3 regions of the Sulfitobacter sp. PR48 genome follow, and region 3 is predicted to be linked to each of the others. Evidence: riboswitches for the same ligand, from Rfam matches in the RefSeq annotation. Region 3 holds a riboswitch; each other region holds the start of a gene.
The links. A riboswitch is a leader RNA that binds a small molecule or an ion and turns the genes downstream of it on or off. The one in region 3 is predicted to bind cobalamin.
Positions count from the first base shown of each region.

Region 1: it holds a riboswitch for cobalamin, as region 3 does, so the genes downstream of both, PVW51_RS24325 (TonB-dependent receptor) here and PVW51_RS07525 (aromatic ring-hydroxylating oxygenase subunit alpha) in region 3, are expected to answer to the same signal.
Region 2: it holds a riboswitch for cobalamin, as region 3 does, so the genes downstream of both, PVW51_RS01840 (CbtB domain-containing protein) here and PVW51_RS07525 (aromatic ring-hydroxylating oxygenase subunit alpha) in region 3, are expected to answer to the same signal.

Region 1 is NZ_JARAMM010000013.1:52,413-57,649, forward strand. Features, by position in the region: gene ccmD (heme exporter protein CcmD) at 1-134, opposite strand, end outside; gene PVW51_RS17150 (heme ABC transporter permease) at 134-868, opposite strand; gene ccmB (heme exporter protein CcmB) at 952-1,608, opposite strand; gene ccmA (heme ABC exporter ATP-binding protein CcmA) at 1,605-2,222, opposite strand; gene PVW51_RS17165 (Mth938-like domain-containing protein) at 2,312-2,665, opposite strand; cobalamin riboswitch at 2,831-3,037, shown strand; partial or broken gene PVW51_RS24325 (TonB-dependent receptor) at 3,163-3,758, shown strand; gene PVW51_RS17175 (ABC transporter ATP-binding protein) at 3,938-4,534, shown strand; gene PVW51_RS17180 (DUF6925 family protein) at 4,531-5,237, shown strand, end outside.
Region 2 is NZ_JARAMM010000001.1:382,527-387,763, reverse strand. Features, by position in the region: gene pncB (nicotinate phosphoribosyltransferase) at 1-769, shown strand, start outside; gene PVW51_RS01845 (DMT family transporter) at 814-1,719, opposite strand; cobalamin riboswitch at 1,965-2,181, shown strand; gene PVW51_RS01840 (CbtB domain-containing protein) at 2,226-2,384, shown strand; gene PVW51_RS01835 (CbtA family protein) at 2,576-3,268, shown strand; gene PVW51_RS01830 (hypothetical protein) at 3,276-3,788, shown strand; gene PVW51_RS01825 (DUF1636 family protein) at 3,785-4,159, shown strand; gene cobW (cobalamin biosynthesis protein CobW) at 4,156-5,190, shown strand; gene cobN (cobaltochelatase subunit CobN) at 5,195-5,237, shown strand, end outside.
Region 3 is NZ_JARAMM010000004.1:243,289-248,525, reverse strand. Features, by position in the region: gene nrdE (class 1b ribonucleoside-diphosphate reductase subunit alpha) at 1-1,537, opposite strand, end outside; gene nrdI (class Ib ribonucleoside-diphosphate reductase assembly flavoprotein NrdI) at 1,606-2,022, opposite strand; gene nrdH (glutaredoxin-like protein NrdH) at 2,033-2,254, opposite strand; cobalamin riboswitch at 2,351-2,542, opposite strand; cobalamin riboswitch at 2,672-2,870, shown strand; gene PVW51_RS07525 (aromatic ring-hydroxylating oxygenase subunit alpha) at 2,993-4,219, shown strand; gene PVW51_RS07520 (hybrid-cluster NAD(P)-dependent oxidoreductase) at 4,224-5,237, shown strand, end outside.

The sequences.
Region 1 (5,237 bases), on a different contig from region 3:
TTTTCAGCGGCGTCCAGCGTGGCGCGTGCGGCGCGGCCCCGGCGCAGGGTCCAGAGCACCAGCACCGCCAGCAGCAGCAGCGACACCGCATAGGCCGACAGCACTTCGACCGCGTATTTTCCCAGATCGGGCATCATGCCGCCCTGCCCGCCCGCGCCCGCAGCGCGGCGGCGCGGCGCAGCCGGATTTCCGTGCCGGTGCGGTAGAACACCAGCGCGACAAAGAGCAGGCCAAAGCCGATCATGCAGATCACCAGCGGGTAGAAGAACACATCGTCCACACTGCGCCCGCCTGTCGCCACCGGCACCGAGGTGCCCTGGTGCAGACCCTGGTTCCAGAACTGCACGGCATAGCGGCTGAGCACGGCAAAGACCGACCCGACAAGGCACAGGACCGAGGTGAGATCGGCCGCGGTGTCGGGGTCTTCGATGGCTTCCCACAGGGCGATATAGCCGAGGTAGAACAGGAACAGGATCAGAAAGGAGGTAAGCCGGGGATCCCAGGCCCACCAGGTGCCCCACATCGGCTGGCCCCAGATCGCGCCGGTCAGCAGGGCGATCACGGTCATCACCACGCCCACGGGTGCGGCAGCCTTGGCCGCCAGCGCGCTGACATGGTGGCGGCGGATCAGCCAGATCAGCGAGGCGACCAGCATCATGAACCAGGCGTTGATCGCCATCAGGGCGGCGGGGACATGCAGGTAGATGATCTTGACCGTTGCGCCCTGGCGGTAATCCTGGGGCGTGCCGAAGAAGCCCCAGATCAGCCCGGTCGCGACACAGGCCAGCGACAGCACCCAGAGCACGGGTTGTACCCGCGCGCTCAGGGTGAGAAATTTCACCGGGTTTGCGTAACTCCAGATCGACATGGGCTACTCCTACTCTGCCGCGCGGCGGTGCTCAATAGACGACGGCGCGACGGATTGACCGGGGGTATGGGGGGCGGCGCCGCTCATCGCAGCCCCATGCGCAGCACGGCGGCAGAGGCGAAGGGCATCAGGGCGATCACCGCGCAGGTGATCCCGGCCAGCATCAGCAGTGGTGTGGTCACCTCCTGCCCGCCTGCGCCGCGCCGGGCGACCTCGGCCCCGAAGATCAGGGTCGGCACGTAAAGCGGCAGTACCAGCAGCGACAGCAGCAGCCCGCCGCGTTTGATCCCCACGGTAAGCGCCGCGCCGAAACAGCCGATGACCGACAGCGCCGGTGTCCCCAGCGCCAGCGAAACGACAAGCCAGAGGTAGCCTGGCGGTGCGAGGTTCAGCAGCACGCCCAGCACCGGGGCGGCCAGCACCAGCGGCAGGCCCGTGGTCAGCCAATGGGCCAGCGCCTTGACGCTCAGCGCCCCCTCCAGCGGCAGCGGGGCAGTGAGCAGCAGGTCAAGCGTGCCATCCTCGAAATCCAGCGCCAGCAGGCGGTCCAGCGACAAAAGGCAGGCCAGCAGCGCGCCCAGCCAGAGCACGCCGGGGGCGATGAGTTGCAAGAGCGCCGCCTGCGGGCCGACGCTGAAGGGCACCAGCACCGTCACGATCAGGAAGAAGGCAAGCCCCAGGCCAAAGCCGCCCCCGGCCCGGAGCGCGAGCGTCAGGTCGCGGATCAGAAGCGCCCTCACAGAAAGGCCTCGTCGCTGGCGCCGGCGCGGGTGGCAGCACTGGCGCGGAAGGGGGTGATGTCCAGCACCTGCGCCTCGATCCCCAGGTCGATATGGGTGGCGATCAGCGCCGCGCCGCCCTGTGCCAGATGCGCGCGCAGGGCAGCGGCAAAGAGCGCCACCGCCCCGGTGTCGAGCGAAACGGTGGGTTCGTCCAGCACCCAGAGCGGCCGCCCGGTGACCAGAAGCCGCGCCAGTCCCAGACGGCGTTTCTGCCCTGCCGACAGGGTGCCTGCCAGCCGGTCCGCCAGCCCGTGCAGGTCAAAGGCATCCAGCGCCGGGGTGATGTCGGAAGTGCCAAAGGTCCGCGCCCAGAAGGCCAGGTTCTCGGTCACGCTCAGCATCGCTTTCAGCCCGTCGGCATGGGCGGCATAGGCGACACGGTCCTGCGCGCCCTCGATGCGGCCCGAAAGCGGCGGTTGCAGGCCCGCGATGCTGCGCAACAGGGTAGTCTTGCCCGCGCCGTTCGGCCCGCGCAGGATCAGCGCCTGGCCCGGCACCAGCGCAAGGCTGAGACCGGTCAGAACCGGCACACCGCCACGGGCAAGGGTCAGATCATCGACACGTAACATCATGCCCCCTGCGTAACCCATTGGCGGAGCGCGCAAAAGCGGTCATTTGCGGCGCGGCACCCCGGCGGGGCGGGCGCAACGGCCCGGGCATGTCAGACGGGGATCAGCGCGAGGGCAATGCGGCGGCCTTCGCTCAGCAAGATGTTGTAGGTGCGGCAGGCGGCGGGGGATGCCATCGCCTCCACCCCCATACCGGCCTCCTCCAGCGGGCCGGTCAGGGATTCCGGCAGATGGCCGATCTCGGCGCCGGTCCCGACAAAGAGCACGTCAACCTGCCCCTTGAGCGCCAGAAGCGCGGCGTCGTCCTGCAGCCCGGCCCATGTCTGAATGCCACCGGGTCCGGCAATCACCGGGCCATGGATCACCTGCCCGCCGATGCGGAAAAAGCCGGGGCCATAGCCTTCGACGGGTTTCGCATCCGTAAAGACGATCTCGTTCAAGCGCATGTCACATCCCTTTGCAAAGCGGCAGGACGATCATAGCCGATGCGGCCCTGACGTTATAGGCCAGCGCGGTAAAAAGACGCCCCCTGGCGGGGTGCTTTGCCGCGGGCCCCGCCGGGCGGCGCAGAGAATTTTCCCATGCAGGCTTTACCGAAACGATTCGGGCCGCTAACCAAAGGGTACTTCGGTCCGGACGGTTCGCCGTCTGGTTAATAGGGAACGTGGTTCGGCCCTCCGGCCAAATCCACGACTGCCCCCGCAACTGTAGGCGGAGAGCGAAGCCGGCGCATACCACTGTCACAGCATATGTGATGGGAAGGTCCGGCCAAGCAACGACCCGCGAGTCAGGAGACCTGCCGAGGTGTTCACCCTGTTCGGGCGCGAGGGGCGTCGGGACTGCGGAGCTTCCGCTTGTGGTGTTTTCACCGTCTGCGGGGGGCATCCCTCAAAAGACAATTCAACGTCTGGCGGCCCGTCGGGGCCGCAACCGAGGGTATCTCATGCCTCTTGCATCCGCTCTGGCTTCCGCAGCCGTCGTTCCATTCTTCACCACTGCTGCACTGGCTCAGGATCATTTCGATCTGGGCGAAATCATTGTCTCGGGCGGGCTGACGCCGATCGAGGCCGAGGCACTGGGCCGCGCGGCGCGCGTTGTCACGGCACAACAGATCGAGGAGCGCGGCATCGCCACGGTGCAGGACGCCCTGCGCGCCTTGCCGGGCGTGTCGGTCAACGGGTACGGCAGCAGTTTTACCAGGTCCGCCTGCGCGGCGGCGAGGCAAACCATACGCTGATCCTGATCGACGGGATCGAAGCCTCGGGCGGCGATGGCGAATATATTCTCAGCGGTCTGGAAACCGCCAATATCGAGCGCATCGAGGTGCTGCGCGGGCCGCAATCGGTCTATTACGGTTCCAACGCCTCGGCGGGGGTTATCAATATCATTACCCGCAAAGGCGGGATCGGTGACACCTATTCGGCCACGCTGGAGCTGGGCAATGGGACAACGGCAACCGCATTTCTTTCGCGCCGGATGCGCCGGGTTATGTGGTGGATGATCCGACCCAGTTCGGCACCCGCGACGAACGGACGCTAGGTCGTGTTGACATTCATTGTCACCCACCCGTTTCAGTCCAAAATTGCTCAGTTCCAGGCAAGAGAGCGCAGGAATAGCCAGCTATTTCAAGCTCTCTTAACGCAGAAATGGGCAATTTTGGCGAAACCCCTGCGGGGCGCGGCGGATTTTGCCTCTGCCATCCCGGATGTTCGCTTCCAATGATCACATTGCTGCGCTCACATCAGGGCGCCAGCGGCAAAATCCGCCTCGCGCGGGTGGGCGACAATGAATGTCAACACGACCTAGGGGTCTACGGCGAATATGCGATGCTGGAGGGGCGGCTGACCCATCGGCTGGCCTATGAGAACACCAGATACGAATCGACCTTCAACGGCGGCGCGCCGAAGCTTACCCGGACCCAAGCGCTGAAATACCGGCTGAGTTTCGGCCTGGACGGGCGCAGCGTGGCAGAGGCCGGCCATCTGCTGAACCTGCTGCTTGAGACCGAGAAGGACAGCAGTTCCTCCAATCCGCATTACGGACGCGAATCGACCTCCCTCGCGCTGGAATACCGCGGCAGCTTTGCCGATCTGGCGGCGGAGGGGCGCGCGGTGATCGTGTCACTGCATGACCTGGGGTTGGCGGCGCGGCACTGCACCCGCCTGATCGTCGTCGACAAGGGCGGCATTGCCGCGGACGGCCCACCGCAGGCGGTGCTGACCCCAGCGCTTGTCCGTGACACCTTTGGCGTCAGCGCTTTTCTGGAAGAAACGGCATCGGGGCTTGTCTTTCAGCCGCTGGACATACTGGAATGAGCGGCGTCACCCTTGTGCGGCCCTGGCTGAGCCTTGAGCTTGAGCGCGAGATGCAGGTGCTCAGCTGGGCCATCAACCAGCCCGGTTTCGTGACGGCGCGACGCATCGTCTGGCGCGAGGTGCGCAATGCGGACCTGCCGAAAGAACGCGATGTCGCAGCCTGGCTGGCGCAGGAGCTTGAGGCGCAGAAGATGCAGGATGCCGTGGCCTTCCTGACCTCGCGCGATGTCTCCCGTTTCACCGACCAGAGCGCAAAGGCGGGCCGGTCGCTGATGGATCCGGACAATCCGGCCATGGCTGCCATCCTCAGGGCGCATCCGCACCGCGTTGCCCTGACCCGGCTGGGCCGGGTCGAGGTGTTTCAGATGATCGGCGGGCCGGATACCGGCGGCACCTCCCCCGAGGGGCCACATACGCATGTCTTGCCAAAACTTCTGCGCGCGGGGCGCACCCATTCCGCCAATGCGCCGATCCCCGAAGGCTGGGTGCCCTGTGCGGGCTATCACCCCGAGAGCCCGGTTTCCGGACGGCTGGGAGAGGACAAGGCGTTCAACCGCGCCGCCTTTTACAGGTTTCAGGAAATGTTGCAGGCATGGGGTTCGCAGGAATACCTTTCCGCGAAATCACTCTGCTGGGCAGCGCTTGAACGGGAGCGGGAGCCGGGCAGCATCACCGAGCCTGCGACCCGGATCGGGCGCGCCGG
Region 2 (5,237 bases), on a different contig from region 3:
GGAAAAGATCGCTGTCCTGCGCGAGATTCCCGACCTCTCCGTGGCCGATTTCGGCACCCGCAGGCGGCACAGCTACCTCTGGCAGGACTGGTGCGTACAGGCGATGCAGGAAGGCCTGGGCAAGGCCTTTACCGGGACCTCGAACTGCAAGATCGCGATGAGCCGCGAGCTGGAGGCAATCGGGACAAATGCGCATGAGTTGCCAATGGTTTACGCCGCATTGGCCGAGGATGATGCCGCGCTGGCAGAGGCCCCCTACGAGGTGCTGTCGGACTGGCACGAAGAGCATGACGGGAACCTGCGGATCATCCTGCCGGACACCTATGGCACCAAGGGTTTCCTCGACAATGCGCCGGACTGGCTTGCCGGCTGGACAGGCATTCGCGTGGACAGCGGCGACCCGGTCAAGGCCGCGCAGATTGCCATCGACTGGTGGAAGTCGCGGGGCGAGGATCCGACCCAGAAGCGGGTGATCTTCAGCGATGGTCTGGATGTGGACAAGATACGGGAACTGCACGGAAAATTCGCCGGGAAGGTGAATGTCTCCTTCGGTTGGGGCACATTGCTGACCAATGATTTCAGGGGCCTGGTGAAAGATGATGCGCTGGCCCCTTTCTCGCTGGTGTGCAAGGCCGTGGCGGCCAATGGCAGGCCGACGGTGAAGCTGTCGGACAATCCCAACAAGGCGATGGGCCCGGCCGAAGAGATCGAGCGCTACAAGCGGGTGTTCGGGGTTGGCGCGCAGGACCGCCAGGAGGTTGTGGTCTAGAACGCGCGCAACGGCACCGGCCGATGGCGGCAGAGCACGGGTGTCTACTTTGGCGTGGTCACCTCGCGCCCTGCCGCGTTCATCTGCCGTTCCCGCCAGATGATCAGCAATCCGCCACCTGCCAGCAGCAGCGCGCCGGGGAACAGCTCGGACCAGGGCGCTTCGCCGTAAAACAGCCAGCCCAGGACAAAGGCCAGCGGGATGCCGAAATAGCCGAACGGGGCGAGGTTGCTCTGTTCAGTCATGCGGTAGGCCGTCACCAGCACCAGCACGGCAAATCCGCCGAGCCCGCCCATCGCCACAATCCACAGCAGGTCCGTGCCGTCCTGCATTGGCGTGAAACCGCCCGTGGCCAGCGTCAGCACCAGCGCACCCAGGGTCGCGACGCCGGTGGAATACAGGTTGATCAGGGCTGTTGGCGGGCCGTCGTCCATCATCCGGGCGGTGACGGCGGTCAGCGCATAACAGAGCGCCGCGCCCAGCGGCAGCAGGGCCGCCAGTGAAAAGCTGTCCCGGCCCGGTCCCACGATCATCACCACCCCGGCAAAGCCGACCAGCACCGCGGCCCAGCGCACCAGCCCGACCTTTTCGCCCAGCAGGGGCACGGCAAGTGCGGTGACAAAGACTGCGTTGGAATAGGAGATGGTGGAGGCGGTGGCAAAGGTCAGGATGCCCAGCGACAGGTAAAAGAAATATTGCGCGAAGGTCAGGATCAGCCCGCGCAGCAGGGCCAGTTTCCATTGACGCATGTGCAGGCTGCGCCCTTTGGCGTGCCAGTCCCGGGAGGTCCAGAGGACCAGAAGTGCCGGGATCAGCCCCACCAGGTTGCGGTAGGCCGAAAGTTCGGCGGCGCCGTAGCTGCCGGAGAGGTGTTTGATGATCAGCCCCATGCCATCGAACAACAGGATCGCAAACAGCGAATAGAGAATCGCGAGGGTGGTTCGGCTCACGCGGCGAAGGCTCCTGTCAGAGGGGGAGGGTTGTCCGCCAGTTATGGGCCGCAGGGCAGAGCAGGGCCAGAGGAAATTGAAACGTCATGGTCGGGCGCGGGCAGGCCACCACCCGATCCGGGGCCGGAGTACCGGGGATTGCGCACCGGGGCCGGCATTTCCAGACAGCGCAAGGCGTTGCTGCGGGCAAGCGCATTCGGCGCATGAGTTGTCGTGAATGAGCCTTGCCTTGGCTGGGCCGAAGTGCAACATTGGGCTTGCTTGGTGTTCCCGCAAGCGCCCCTTTGGGTGTGGAACCGAACAGGGAATTCCGTAAGGGCCGCACAGCCTGAAACGGAAGCCGCCCCCGCGACTGTAAGCGGAGAGTCTGTGCCCAACGTGCCACTTGACCATTCGGTCGGGGAAGGCGGGCAAAGGCATCGACCCGTGAGCCAGGAGACCTGCCAGGCGTGAGAAACTTGAAACAGGTCGTCGGGTGTGACGGCAAGGAGAAGACCATGACTACAATGACTGCCAAGTCGCAGACCGCCAGCCGCTTTGTTCCCGCGATCTTTGCCGCCGTTCTGGGCCTTGCCCTGATCACGCTGACCGGGCACGTTCAGGCCGCCGCGTTGCATGATGCCGCGCATGATGTGCGCCATGCCACAGGTTTCCCCTGCCACTGACCCCTATGGGCCATCGGGATCAGGTCTGAGCCGCGTCAAAGCAGGCGGTGACCCGGTTCCCCTGGTGAACAACGCAGCGCGTTCCGGTCATAGACCTTTATCAGCTTGAGGCGCTGCCGATTTTCGGCGGCGTGTTTGTGTTGATTGGTGTCGGTGCCGGCGCGTTGCCATGAAAGCAAGAGGATCTCGTTATGACTTCACGGTTTTTGGTTTCCGCCCTTTTTGCAGGGGCCTTGGCGGGTGCGATCATCGGCCTGCTGCAACTGGTATTTGTGCAGCCTGTGCTGCTGCATGCGGAGCTTTATGAAAGCGGGGAGCTGGTGCATTTCGGCGCAGAGGCGGTCAGCGCCCATCCCGCCTTGCCCGGTTTCGACCTGATGCGCGACGGGTTGAGCGTGATTTTCACCATGCTGACCTATACCGGTTATGCGCTGATCTTGGTTGCGGCCATGAGCTTTGGCGAGGACCGCGGTGCGCGGATCGACGGGCGCTGGGGTATCCTGTGGGGTGTTGCCGGTTTCGTCGCCTTTCATCTGGCCCCCGGATTTACCCTTGCCCCGGAAGTGCCCGGTGTGGCTGCGGCCGATGTGGCCCTGCGGCAGGTCTGGTGGTTTGCGACGGCGATTGCGGCCTGTGTGGCGCTCTGGCTGCTGGCCTTTGGCCAGAACTGGGCGGCCTGGAGTGCGGCGGCGCTGTTGCTGGCCGCACCGCATCTGATCGGCGCGCCGGAGCCCGAGACCTTTACCGGTCCTGTCCCGACCGAGATCGGCGCGCTGTTCGCGGCGCGTGCGCTCGGCGTCGGTCTGGCGGCCTGGGTGTTGCTCGGCTGCTTTGCGGGCTATTTCTGGCAGCGCGAAGGGGAGCATGCCGCCCAGGCGGCGTGAGGGTGTGATGGGCAGAACGCTTGCGCTTTTCGTCATCGGCCTTGTCTTCGGAGGCGGTCTCGGCTTTGCCTTTGCGGCGGGCAACGGGATCACCTTTGACGGGCATGATCATGGGGATGCGGCCCAGCATGGCGGGATGGATCACGGGGGCATGACTGCCGACGGGATGGATCATGCCAAGATGCACGAGACGCCGATTGCGGTCGCGGCGGATGCCGCGCCCGAGGTTCAGATCATGGTCAGCCCGGACCCGATGGCGGGCCATAACCTGCATGTCATGGTCGAGAATTTCGAGTTTTCGCCGCAGAACGCCAGCCTGCCCCATCAACCGGGGCAGGGCCATGCGCATGTCTATGCGAACGGCGTCAAGCTGGCCCGGATCTATGGCCCCTGGATGCATCTGGATGGCCTGCCCAAAGGCCAGGTGGAGATCGAGGTGACGCTGAACAGCAACGATCATCATCCGCTGGAGGTGGAGGGCACGCCGGTAACGGCCCGGGCCGTGGTGGAGGTGGAATGACCGCAACGCTTTATGTCTGCACCACCTGCCGCGCGGGTGAGGTGCTGGAAGAGGATGCCCCCCGGCCCGGCGCGCTGCTGCACAGCGCATTGACCGAAGCGGGGGCACCTGACGCGGTCGAGATCGTCGGGGTGGCCTGTCTGTCCGCCTGTTCGCAAGGGGCGGCGGTGGCGCTGTCGGAGCCGGGCAAATGGACCTATGTATATGGCCGCCTGACCCCGGCGGATGCCCCCGATATCCTGGCCGGTGCCGCCGCCTATGCCGCAAGTGCCGACGGGCTGGTGCCCTGGCGTGAGCGCCCCGTAATTTTCCGCAAGCAGAGCCTTGCGCGTGTTCCCCCCTTTACCCTGCCTTTGGAGGCTGCCGAATGAATGACCTGAGCAAAATTCCCGTGACCGTGATCACCGGGTTTCTGGGCGCTGGCAAAACCACGCTGATCCGCCATCTGATGTCCAATTCGGGCGGGCGGCGGCTGGCTGTTCTGGTGAACGAATTCGGGACCGTGGGGGTGGATGGCGACATCCTGAAATCCTGTGCAATCCCCGATTGCCCGGCAGAGAACATCGTGGAACTGGCCAATGGCTGCATCTGCTGCACGGTGGCCGATGATTTCATCCCCACCATCGAGGCGCTGATGGCGCTGCCCACGCGACCCGATCACATCCTGATCGAAACCTCCGGTCTGGCGCTGCCGAAGCCGCTGCTCAAGGCTTTCGACTGGCCGGCGATCCGTTCGAAGATCACGGTGGACGGGGTGATCGCCCTGGCCGATGCCGAAGCTGTGGCGGCGGGTCGTTTCGCCCCTGACGAGGCGGCGGTGGATGCGCAGAGGCTGGCCGATGACAGTCTGGATCACGAGACCCCGCTGTCCGAGGTATTCGAGGATCAGATTGCCTGTGCGGATATCATCCTGATGTCCAAGGCCGATCTGGCCGGTGAGGAAGGGCTCGCCACGGCGCGCCGGATCATCGAGGCGGAAAGCCCCCGCCCGATCCGCATCCTGCCGATGACCGAAGGGGTGATCGACCCCAAGGTGGTGTTGGGTCTGAATGCTGCTGCCGAAGACGATCTGGCGGCCCGCCCGTCGCATCATGACGGGGCGGATGACCACGAACATGATGATTTCGAGACCATTGTGGTGCCCATGCCCGAGGTCGAGGATGTGAACGCGCTGGTCGCGGCCATCGAAAGGCTGGCAACCGAACAGCACATCCTGCGGGTCAAGGGCTATGTCGCGGTGGCGGGCAAACCGATGCGCCTGCTGGTGCAGGCGGTGGGCGCACGGGTGCGGCAGCAGTTCGACCGCCCCTGGGGCGCGGATGCGCGGCAGGGCCACCTGGTGGTGATCGCGGAGCACGACCACATCGACACCGCTGCCATCCGGGGTGTTCTGGGGGCCTGACACCATGCACGTCGTCTTTCGCGAAAGCCACGGGCTGGAGGACAGCG
Region 3 (5,237 bases):
AAAAACTGCCATCGGCGTATTTCGACGTTTCGAAACCGGCAAAGCTGCGGCCGCGTTCGCGCGCCAATGCGTTAGATGCGCGCAGACAGTGGAACAGCACCGTGGCAAAATAGATGTTGGTGAAATCCACACCCTCGGCGCTGCCGTAGTGGATATGCTCGCGCGCAAGGAAACCGTGCAGGTTCATCTGCCCGAGCCCGATGGCATGTCCTTCGTCGTTGCCCCGGCGCACGGAAGGCACCGAGTCGATGGCCGACAGTTCCGACACCGCGTTCAACGCCCGGATCGCCGCCTGCACCGTGCCCCCCAGATCGCCACCATCCATTGCCTTGGCGATGTTGAGCGACCCGAGGTTGCAGGAGATATCGGTGCCCAGATGCTTGTAGCTCAGATCGTCGTTGAATTCGGAGGCCTCGCTGACCTGGAGAATCTCGGAACACAGGTTCGACATGACGATGCGCCCCTTGACCGGGTTGGCGCGGTTCACCGTGTCCTCGAACATGATATAGGGATAGCCCGATTCAAACTGGATCTCGGCCAGCGTCTGGAAGAACGCCCGCGCGTTGATCTTTTTCTTTCGGATCCTGGGGTTATCCACCATCTCGTGGTATTTCTCGGTCACCGAGATTTCCGAGAAAGGCACCTTGTAGACCCGTTCCACATCATGCGGCGAGAACAGGTACATATCCTCGTTCTTCTTGGCCAGGGTAAAGGTGATGTCGGGGATGACCACGCCCAGCGACAGGGTCTTGATCCGGATCTTTTCATCCGCATTCTCGCGCTTGGTATCGAGGAAACGCAGGATATCGGGGTGGTGCGCGTTCAGATAGACGGCTCCGGCGCCCTGACGCGCGCCCAGCTGGTTGGCATAGGAAAAGCTGTCTTCCAGCAGTTTCATCACCGGGATCACCCCGGACGACTGGTTCTCGATCCCTTTGATCGGCGCACCATGTTCGCGCAGGTTGGTCAGCAGCAGGGCCACGCCGCCGCCGCGCTTGGACAATTGCAGGGCCGAATTGATGCCCCGCCCGATGCTTTCCATGTTGTCTTCCAGACGCAGCAGGAAACAGGAAATCAGCTCGCCCCTTTGCGCCTTGCCCGCGTTCAGGAAGGTCGGCGTTGCGGGCTGGAACCGGCCTGCGATGATCTCGTTCATCAGGCGCATCGCGTCGTCTTCACTGCCGCGCGCCAGCGTCAGGGCGACCATCACCACGCGGTCTTCGAAGCGTTCGAGATAGCGTTTCCCGTCCAGTGTTTTCAGCGTGTAGCTGGTGTAGTATTTGAACGCGCCCAGGAAGGTCGGAAAACGGAACTTCAGGGCAAAGGCTGCCGCCCAGATCCGGTGCAGGAAACCGCGGTCATATTGCTTCAGCACGGCCTCTTCGTAAAAGCCTTCGCTGACCAGATAGTCCAGCTTTTCATCCAGCGAATGAAAGAACACCGTGTTCTGGTTCACATGCTGCAGGAAGTACTGCCGCGCCGCCATGCGGTCGGCGTCGAAACGGATATGCCCCTGATCGTCATAGAGGTTCAGCATCGCGTTCAGCGCGTGGTAGTCGAGCCCCTGCCATTCGGCAGGCACCGCTGCGGCCGGGGCGCTGTCGGTCAGTTCGCGGTCAAGAGTTGCGTTTTCCAAAATCTGTCCAATCCATCCAGGACACGGGCGACATCACCGTCGGTCCCCGCGAGTTCAAAGCGATACAGCACCGGCACGGCGCATTTTCTGGCGATCACATCGCCCGCCAGCGCATAGGTCGCGCCGAAGTTCCGGTTGCCCGAGGCGATGACCCCGCGCAACAGCGCACGGTTGCGCGCAATGTTGAGAAAGCGGATCACCGGTTTGGGAACCGCGCCACGCCCCTGCCCGTCCGCAAAGGTTGGTGTGACCAGCACAAAGGGCGCGTCGGGAGCGGGCAGCGGCGCTTCGGGGTCCGGCGGAATACGCGCCGCCGCCAGACCGGTCCGGCCCACGAAACGATGCGTGTTCTGCGACCGGGACGAGAAATAGACCAGCCCGCCCATTGCCGCGCCCTCAGATCATCGCGCTGATCTTGTCGGGGCGGAATCCGGCCCAGTGATCATCGCCTGCCACCACGACGGGGGCCTGCCGATAGCCCAGACCCTGCACCAGTGCCATTGCCGCGGCATCCTCGGTCAGGTCGATCAGCTGAAAATCAATGCCGCGCATCTCAAGCGCGCGGGTGGTTGCGGTGCATTGCACGCAGGCCGGTTTGGAATAGACTGTAATGGTCATTTGCCCTGTCCTCACTATGGTGTTGGCACGAAAGGAAGGGCACGGGATCGGGCGCCAGTGGCACCGGAACACGCGCCCCGGCCCTCCGCCGCGGTCGTCATCTATGGTGCTCCGGCAGGTCTCCTGACTCGCAGCTCGGGTGTCGCGGCCCCCTTCCCGGTGCGGCATGCACCAGTGGTAACGGGACGTGACTCGCTGCTTACAGTTGCGGGGGCAGTGCCGGATTTTCACCAGCTTCCCTTTTCACCGGCAAGACGAGTCGCCGGCACCAAAGCAACTGCATATTGGGTGAACTTGAGGCAAACTGTCAATATATAGATGTCGGCCTTTTTACCTTCCCCTTCCGGGAAAATGCGTTGCTGTCTTTTCCAAGAGTGTTTTGGTCGCAAATAAATCTTCATAAAACATGCGTCCGGCCTATCATCACAGGACAAGGTGCGGGCTTCGGTCCGAGAATTGGGAAGCCGGCGAAAATCCGGCACTGCCCCCGCAACGGTAAGATCGTAATGCGGCGCATCAACGGCCACTGGGCAGGAGGAGCCCGGGAAGGCGTTGCGCCTCGGGCCCTCACGGGCTGCGATCAAGTCCGGAAACCAGCCTTGGTGAAGTTGTTCAACCGCGGGTGGCGGTCTTGGCACTGAATTGGCGCGCGGCACCTCCCAGAGGCTGCGGCCCATCGGTGTCTTGTGCTGTCATCTGCCCAAATCGATCCGCGGGGCGCGGCAGGAGACCAGAAAGATGACCCACCCACTCAGCGACCTGCTGGCACGGCGCCGCGCCGGCCATGCGCTGGAACAACCCTTCTACACCGATCCCGACGTCTTTCGCGCGGATATGGAAACGATTTTCTACCGCGACTGGCTGTTCGCCGTCCCTGCCTGCGAACTGACCAAAGCGGGCAGCTATGTCACCCATCAGGTCGGCAGCTACGGCGTGGTCATCGTGCGCGGTTCCGATGGCGTGATCCGCGCCTTTCACAATTCCTGCCGCCATCGCGGTTCGGTCATCTGCAACAAGGCAAAGGGCGTGTCGCCCAACCTGGTCTGCCCCTATCACCAATGGACATACAGTCTGGACGGAAAGCTGTTGTGGGCCCGCGAAATGGGGCCTGATTTCGATCCGTCACAGCATGGGTTGAAACCGGTCCATTGCCGGGATCTGCAGGGGCTGATCTATATCTGCCTTGCCGATGAAGCGCCCGATTTCGAGGCCTTCGCCGCCCTCGCGCAGCCCTATCTTGCGGTGCATGACCTGAGCGACGCCAAGGTCGCGCATGAGACAAGCATCATCGAAGACGGCAACTGGAAGCTGGTCTGGGAAAACAACCGCGAATGTTACCATTGCGGGGGCAACCATCCGGGCCTGTGCCGGTCCTTTACCGATGATCCGACCGTCACCGGCATCGAGGAAGGGGAGACACCGCCGCATCTTCAGGCCCATTTCGACCGGCTGGAAGATCAGGGCTATCCCTCGCAATTCCGCATGGCCGAGGACATGCAATACCGCCTTGCGCGGATGCCGCTTCTGCCGGGTGCCAAGAGCTTTACGATGGACCTGAAACCGGCGGTGACAAAGTTTCTCGGGCGGGTCCGGGACGACACCGCCGGCACTTTGCTGAAATACCATTACCCCACCACCTGGAACCATTTCCTGCCGGATCATTCCATCGTCTTTCGCGTCACACCGCTGACGGCGACGACAACGCAAGTCACGACCAAATGGCTGGTCCACAAGGATGCCGTGGAAGGTGTGGATTACGATCTCCAGCGCCTGACCGAGGTCTGGATCGCCACCAATGACGAGGACCGCCGGGTGGTGGAAGACAACCAGCGCGGCATCAATTCACCCGCCTATGAGCCCGGTCCCTATTCGCCCATCCACGAGACCGGCGTGATCGGTTTTGTCGACTGGTATTGCAACACGATGTCGCGGCGGCTGACCCCGACCCAGATGGCGGCGGAGTAACACGATGAAAGATATCGCCCATCCGTCCAATATCTTCTGGCAGGACGATGAACCGCTGGAATGCGTGTCGGTCATCCCCGAACTGGCCAATACCGCCACATTCACCTTTCGCGCGCCCTCGGGGGCGCTGTTCGACTTCAAGCCGGGTCAGTTCCTGACGCTGGAACTGCCGGTGCCCGGTGGCACCGTGCACCGGACCTATACGATTTCCTCCTCGCCCTCGCGGCCGCGGTCGATCTCGATCACCGTCAAGGCGCAGGCCGACAGCATCGGCACACGCTGGATGCTGGATCACCTGGAACCCGGCATGCGGCTGAAGGTGACGGGACCGGCGGGCTGGTTCACCCATACCGATTTCCCGTCAGACAAATACCTGTTCATCTCGGCCGGGTCCGGCATCACGCCGATGATGTCGATGACCACCTGGATGTTCGATCTGGGCACCGAGCCTGACATCGTCTTTGTGAACTGCGCGCGCCGCCCGTCCGAGATCATCTTTCGCCAGCGGCTGGAGCACATGGCCAGCCGGGTGCCGGGCATCGACCTGCACTGGATCGTCAAGGCGGCCGACCGGTTTGCGCCCTGGACCGGCTATCGCGGCCAGATCAACCAGCTGATGCTGGGCCTCATGGCCCCCGATTATCTGGAGCGCGAAGTCTTTTGCTGTGGGCCCGAGCCCTTCATGCAGACCGTGCGCGAGGCGCTTCAGGGTCTTGGCTATGACATGGATCGCTACCACCAGGAGAATTTCCAGGCCCCCACCCCGAACGAGGCCGAGGCCCCCGCGCTGGACGACATCGTGCCGGACGAGGATACCAGCGCCGAGATCACCTTTGCCACCTCGGGCGTCACTGCCAGGGTCGCACAGACCGACACCGTCCTGGCGGCGGCCAAGGCCAGCGGGCTCAACATCCCGTCGGGCTGCACCTTTGGCATCTGCGGCACCTGCAAGATCCGCAAGACGGAGGGCGATGTTCACATGGTCCATAACGGCGGCATCTCGGAAGATGATATCGCG